Regions from separate parts of the Sporosarcina sp. FSL K6-6792 genome, predicted to be linked through region 2. Evidence: predicted binding sites of a transcription regulator. Region 2 holds the regulator's gene; the other holds the start of a gene.
What was found. The regulator LexA, encoded in region 2, represses DNA repair genes until DNA is damaged. The targets are predictions, from matches to a motif close to CGAACATATGTTCG.
Positions count from the first base shown of each region.

Region 1: a site for LexA is predicted at 2,100-2,113, ahead of parE (DNA topoisomerase IV subunit B). Genes of this name have one in related genera too.

Region 1 covers NZ_JBBOSA010000001.1:574,898-578,078, forward strand. Annotated here, with positions in the region: gene parC (DNA topoisomerase IV subunit A) at 1-112, opposite strand, end outside; gene parE (DNA topoisomerase IV subunit B) at 109-2,085, opposite strand; gene plsY (glycerol-3-phosphate 1-O-acyltransferase PlsY) at 2,386-2,988, shown strand; gene MKZ26_RS02750 (HesB/YadR/YfhF family protein) at 3,026-3,181, shown strand, end outside.
Region 2 covers NZ_JBBOSA010000001.1:4,506,836-4,510,016, forward strand. Annotated here, with positions in the region: gene MKZ26_RS21590 (methionine gamma-lyase family protein) at 1-662, shown strand, start outside; gene lexA (transcriptional repressor LexA) at 933-1,553, opposite strand; gene yneA (cell division suppressor protein YneA) at 1,758-2,066, shown strand; gene MKZ26_RS21605 (YneB family resolvase-like protein) at 2,063-2,725, shown strand; gene MKZ26_RS21610 (DUF896 domain-containing protein) at 2,790-3,023, shown strand; gene tkt (transketolase) at 3,098-3,181, shown strand, end outside.

The DNA of each region.
Region 1 (3,181 bases), 3.9 Mb from region 2:
CGCGTGCGTCAGGCAATGCCCGGTCCTGGATGATGTACTTACTATATCGTCCAAACCGGTCACCGATCACTTCTTCCAGGGGAAGGTCTTGGTAGCTTTCTGATGGTGTCATTCAAAATCCCCCTCAACGTGCAAAAATTCGTTGTCTAAAATATTGTGCTCTTCCTGTGTACCGAAATCGACGTTCTCTTCAATCCAGCGTCGTCTGGGCTCTACTTTATCGCCCATTAGTGTCGTTACTCGACGTTCAACTGTAGCGCTGTCTTCAATCGTTACACGGATCAATGTACGTGTTTCAGGATCCATAGTCGTTTCCCATAACTGATCGGCATTCATTTCCCCAAGACCTTTGTAGCGTTGGAGCATATATCCTTTGCCGACTTTCTCTATCGCTTTATTAAGTTCTGTGCCTTCAGTCCATGCATATGCAAATTTTTCGCTCTTCCCTGTCCCTTTGAAAACTTTGTAAAGAGGAGGCAATGCAATATATACTTTTCCTGCTTCAATTAGCGGTTTCATGTAACGGTAGAAGAACGTCAACAACAGCACTTGAATATGTGCACCGTCCGTATCCGCATCCGTCATTATGATTACTTTATCATAAGCGATATCCGCGACTTGGAAGTCAGAGCCTACGCCGCCCCCGATTGCATGGATTATCATATTGATCTCTTCGTTTTTCATGATATCCTCGAGTTTTGCTTTTTCAGTATTAAGTACTTTCCCTCGTAATGGCAGGATTGCCTGGAATACACGGTCCCGTCCTTGTTTTGCTGAGCCGCCGGCAGAGTCACCTTCGACCAGGTAGAGTTCGTTTTTCGCAGCATTCCTGGATTGCGCAGGTGTTAATTTACCCGATAGTAGTGTATCTGATCTTTTTCTCTTTTTACCTGAACGCGCATCTTCTCGCGCTTTTCGCGCCGCCTCACGTGCTTGATGCGCCCGAATTGCTTTACGTACGAGGGACGCACTTAAATCTGCATTCTCTTCAAGGAAATACAGAAGTTTTTGCGAAACGATTGAATCGGTTACACCTCTTGCTTCACTTGTCCCGAGTTTGCCTTTCGTCTGTCCCTCAAACTGCAAAATTTCTTCCGGTATACGGACTGATACGATTGCCGCAATACCTTCACGGATATCCGCACCTTCAAGGTTTTTGTCTTTTTCTTTTAATAAACCTGCTTTTCTTGCATATTCATTAAATACACGTGTCATACCGGTTTTGGCACCGGTTTCATGTGTTCCACCGTCTTTTGTTCGAACGTTATTCACAAATGATAAAATCGTTTCTGAGTAACCATCACTAAATTGGAACGCAAATTCGACCTCTATGCCTTCTGATTCGCCTTCCAAGTAAGCTACCTCATGCAAAACGTCCTTCTCTTCATTCAGATAAGAGATGAAAGCTTCAATGCCAGTTTCGTATTGAAAGATTTCATGCTTGTCCGTTCCTTCTTCTTTTAGTTCGATTTTCAAGCCTTTTAACAGGAATGCAGACTCCCGTAAGCGTTCACTAATCGTTTCATAATGATATTTTAACGTAGAGAAGATCGTCGCATCCGGTTTGAAATGAATGAGCGTCCCTTTTTCACGTGTTGTTCCAATTTGTTCAAGTGTCGTGGCTGGCTTACCACCTTTTTCGAAGCGTTGACAGAACTTTTTGCCGTCACGAAAAATCGTGACTTCGAGTTTTTCTGACAATGCGTTTACGACAGATGCGCCAACGCCGTGAAGTCCACCGCTTGTTTTGTATCCGCCTTGTCCGAACTTGCCCCCTGCGTGGAGAACGGTCAGGATTACCTCTGTCGTTGGTTTACCCGACTGGTGAATTCCTGTTGGCATACCCCGCCCGTAGTCCCGCACACTGACGCTTCCGTCTTTATGAAGTGTAACGTCTACCTCATTACCAAATCCCGCTAGCGCCTCATCTACCGCATTATCTACAATCTCATAGACAAGGTGGTGAAGTCCACGGGAATCAGTTGACCCAATGTACATACCTGGTCTTTTTCGTACTGCATCGAGGCCTTCAAGTATTTGTATCGAATCATCATCATACGTATAATTATCTACGTTTTTCGTCAAAGTGCAACCTCCATCAAACAAATGTTCTCTATTATATAATCGTACTGCTTCCTTTAAAGCTTGTCAAATCAACGTTTTCGGAAGCTTGCTCAATTAATTGTATAGAAGATAGACTTTTATTGCAACGAAGACAGGAAATTGTTCGTCTCTCAAATCAGCTGTTAGGGGTACAAAAATCAGAAATCAGGCGATAACTGCTTAACTTGGTTCGCTCATTCTTCACATGAAGCCCATTGTCGCAACTTCACGGTTCTGCTAAACTAGGTCTATACATAGACAAACTAAAAAAGGAGTACGTCAATGGAACTTATCATACTTTTACTACTTGCTTATTTAATTGGCTCAATTCCTTCTGCACTCTGGGTTGGGAAACTATTTTACAAGACGGACATCCGACAACATGGTAGCGGCAACCTAGGTGGTACGAATACCTTCCGTGTACTCGGCAAAACAGCGGGACTTACCGTAACTATTCTGGATATATTAAAAGGTACTGCAGCTGCATTGTTGCCGCTCTTGCCTATTTTCGACAGTGTTAGCGTCCACCCTCTTATTCCAGGACTTCTTGCAGTCGTCGGACATATGTATCCCGTCTTCGCCCATTTCAAAGGTGGCAAAGCTGTAGCGACATCCGGCGGTGTGTTGCTTGCCTACGAATGGCCTGTTTTCATCATTGTGCTCGCAACATTTTTCATCGCTTTAAAAGTAACGAAAATGGTGAGCTTATCATCAATGATCGTATCTGTCGTTGGATTTGTATACAGTATCTATTTTTACTTCCGAACAGGCGATATTTATTTGATGGTGATGATTGGGCTTTTCGGTGCCTTTATCTTCTATCGTCACCGGGAGAATATCGGTCGGATCAAAGCAGGAACCGAGCCAAAAGTGAAGTGGTTATAATACAATGGATGTAGCAACGGAAAGGCTGGTGTTTCCAATGAAGATTTTTTTGTCGAAAGAAGCGCTTTTGTGGTTTAAAGAGGAGATGGAAGCTGAACCTGGTGATGCTATCCGCTTTTTTGCAAGATACGGTGGATCCAGTTCAATTCAGGCAGGCTTTTCACTTGGTGTAACGAAAGAGCAACCGGATGAA
Region 2 (3,181 bases):
TTGTGTTTGTTGACAACTGTTACGGCGAATTTGTCGAGGAACAAGAGCCGATTCAAGTCGGTGTTGACTTAATGGCAGGTTCACTGATCAAAAATCCAGGTGGAGGACTCGCAAGAACGGGTGGTTATATCGCTGGGCGTGCAGACCTAGTTGAAAAGTGTGCATACCGGATGACTTCACCAGGTCTAGGGGCAGAAGCCGGGGCATCGCTGGATACGCTGCGGGAAATGTACCAAGGATTTTTCCTAGCGCCGCATGTTGTCAGTCAAGCCGTAAAAGGAGCGCTTTTCACCGCAGCACTTCTAGAAAGTTTCGGACTCAACACATCGCCGCATTACACAGAAAAAAGAACTGATCTAATTCAGTCGGTATCCTTTGAAAATGCCGATCAAATGATTGCGTTCTGTCGGTCAATTCAAGAAAACTCACCTATCAATGCGCACTACGCCCCTGAGCCGTCGTATATGCCCGGCTACACCGACGATGTCATCATGGCGGCAGGGACATTCATCCAAGGCTCCAGCATCGAACTGACGGCAGACGGCCCCATCAGACCGCCCTATACGGCGTATGTCCAAGGTGGCTTGACGTACGAGCATGTAAAAGTAGCTGTGTTGTCCTCAATTGGTAAATTAGTTAAGGAAAACTTAATCGGGAATTAAATTTAACGAACTGTCATGGCAATCGGCGAAACTGTGAGGGCAAAGCGGTAAACTGTAATGGCAACGCCGAACTGTCACGGTAATCGGCGGAACTGTGAGGGCAAAGCGGTAAACTGTAATGGCAACGCCGAACTGTCACGGTAATCGGCGGAATTGTGAGGGCAAGACGGTGAACTGTCATGGCAAAGCCGAAAACTGTCACGTCAACGCTACAAATAAAAAGGGCTGTTTCCTTCAATCGAAGGAAACAGCCCTTTTGCATACTTAGAATTAATGAATCATACGATAAACGCCAACTACCTTACCTAGAATTGATACGTTATCAAGGATGATTGGATCCATTGAAGCATTCTCAGGTTGCAGACGGAAATAATCTTTTTCTTTAAAGAAACGTTTCACTGTAGCTTCATCGTATTCGGTCATTGCCACGACAATCTCGCCGTTATTTGCTGTCTGTTGTTGTTTAACGACAACATAGTCGCCATTCAAAATTCCGGCCTCAATCATACTGTTACCAACTATTTCAAGCATGAACAGATTGTCTTCCGATGTACCAAAAGATTCAGGTAGTGGGAAGTACTCTTCGATATTTTCAATAGCTGTAATTGGAAGACCAGCCGTAACTTTACCGACAAGAGGTACGTGAAGAACGCCGGGTTTCAACGTTTCTAAGCCTTCTGGATCGAGTACTTCAATTGCTCTCGGTTTTGTCGGGTCTCTTCTTATGAAACCTTTGCTTTCTAATCGCGCTAAATGACCGTGAACAGTCGAACTTGATGCCAAACCGACAGCCTCGCCAATTTCTCTCACGGATGGTGGATAACCTTTTTTCTTCACTTCAGATTTAATGAAAGATAAAATATCTTCCTGTCTTTTTGAAATTTTTTGCATCCTATTCACCTCTCACCTTATATTCTGCTAATTTCCGAAAGTCGTGAAATAAATTCCCGACAATCTAGTCTTTTCGATAGATTCATTATATCAGTCTCTTGTATAAATGGCAAACACAGGTTCGAATAAGTGTTGACAATCTCATATTCCTTTTCTATAATAAGAACAAGCATTCCGAACAAGTATTCGTAAGGGGGAAAAATGATGACTTTTATTAAAAGAAATAGCTATGTTGTACTTATTATCGTTTTATGTATGGTTTTTGCAATTATAGGTGTAAGTAAATACGAGAAGGAACAAATGGTCACGAAAATAACAATCACTGAAGGGGATACGCTTTGGGGTCTCGCTTATCTTCACTCGGATAATATGTCTACAGATAAATGGATCAAAGAAGTGATAAAATTGAATGACCTATCATCTGCTACAATAAAAAAAGGCGAGGATTTACTTTTGCCTGCTGTACGGACTGTAGGGGAAAACAATACACAACTGGCGGGTGTTAATCGATGACAGGGCACTATAAAAGATGTGTCATCTATTGCCGGGTGAGCACTGAGAAAGAAACGCAGGAACTGTCACTGGTGAGGCAGGAAGAGGAGCTAGTGGACTTGGCAGCTGAACTCGGTCTCGAACATGTCGCGACATTTATGGATAAGCACAGCGGTTTTGACATTGACCGTGAGGGGCTTCTAAGTTTGCTGGATTACATCCGTGATGAGGAAGTCGATGCAATCCTAATCCAAGACGAAACCAGACTTGGACGTGGAAATGCTAGGATGGCAGTTTTACATCTATTGGCAAAAACGGACACGGCGATTTATTCACATAATGATAGCGGACCTATAGCGCTCAATGAAATGGACACAATGTTACTTGAGATTTTAGCAATCGTCGAAGAGTACCAGCGTAAACTACATAACGCCAAAATTAAAAGGGGCATGAAACGTGCAGTAAGGGAGGGCTATCGACCCGAGCGTAACTTGAAAAACAGGGGTAACTTGGACGGTCGTGAACGGATTGAAGTGCCAATAGCTGAAATCGTTTCACTGAGGGACAAAGGACTAACCTATGAAGAAATTACTGGCGTCTTGAAAGGACTCGGGCATGATATTAGTAAAGCGACCGTGCATCGCAGGTATAAAGAATATGAGGTGGAGCAGGAAGGCTGATTTATTGCACTTTCTGCTCTTTTTGTATACGTTTGTAGTCATAAACTATAATGGAGGAAATAATATGCTATCAGCTGATAAAATGAAACGAATTAATGAACTATCAAAAAAATCGAAGACGTCAGGTCTGTCGGTCGAAGAAGCTAAAGAACAGACACAACTGCGAAAAGAATATCTAGAGACATTTCGTTCATCAATGCGCAATACAATTGAGAATGTCAAAGTTCTTGATACTGAAGGCAATGATGTGACACCTGATAAGGTGAAAGACGCCCGTGGCGGAAAATATCTAAACTGAGCTTTGCATTAACTGCACGAATTGTCTAAACTAAGATATGTAGATAATTACATATGACGGGAAGGATGTACACAATGACTAAACAAATTGATCAGCTAGCCATTAACACAATCCGTACGCTCTCTATTGACGCAATCGAAAAAGCGAATTCTGGACAC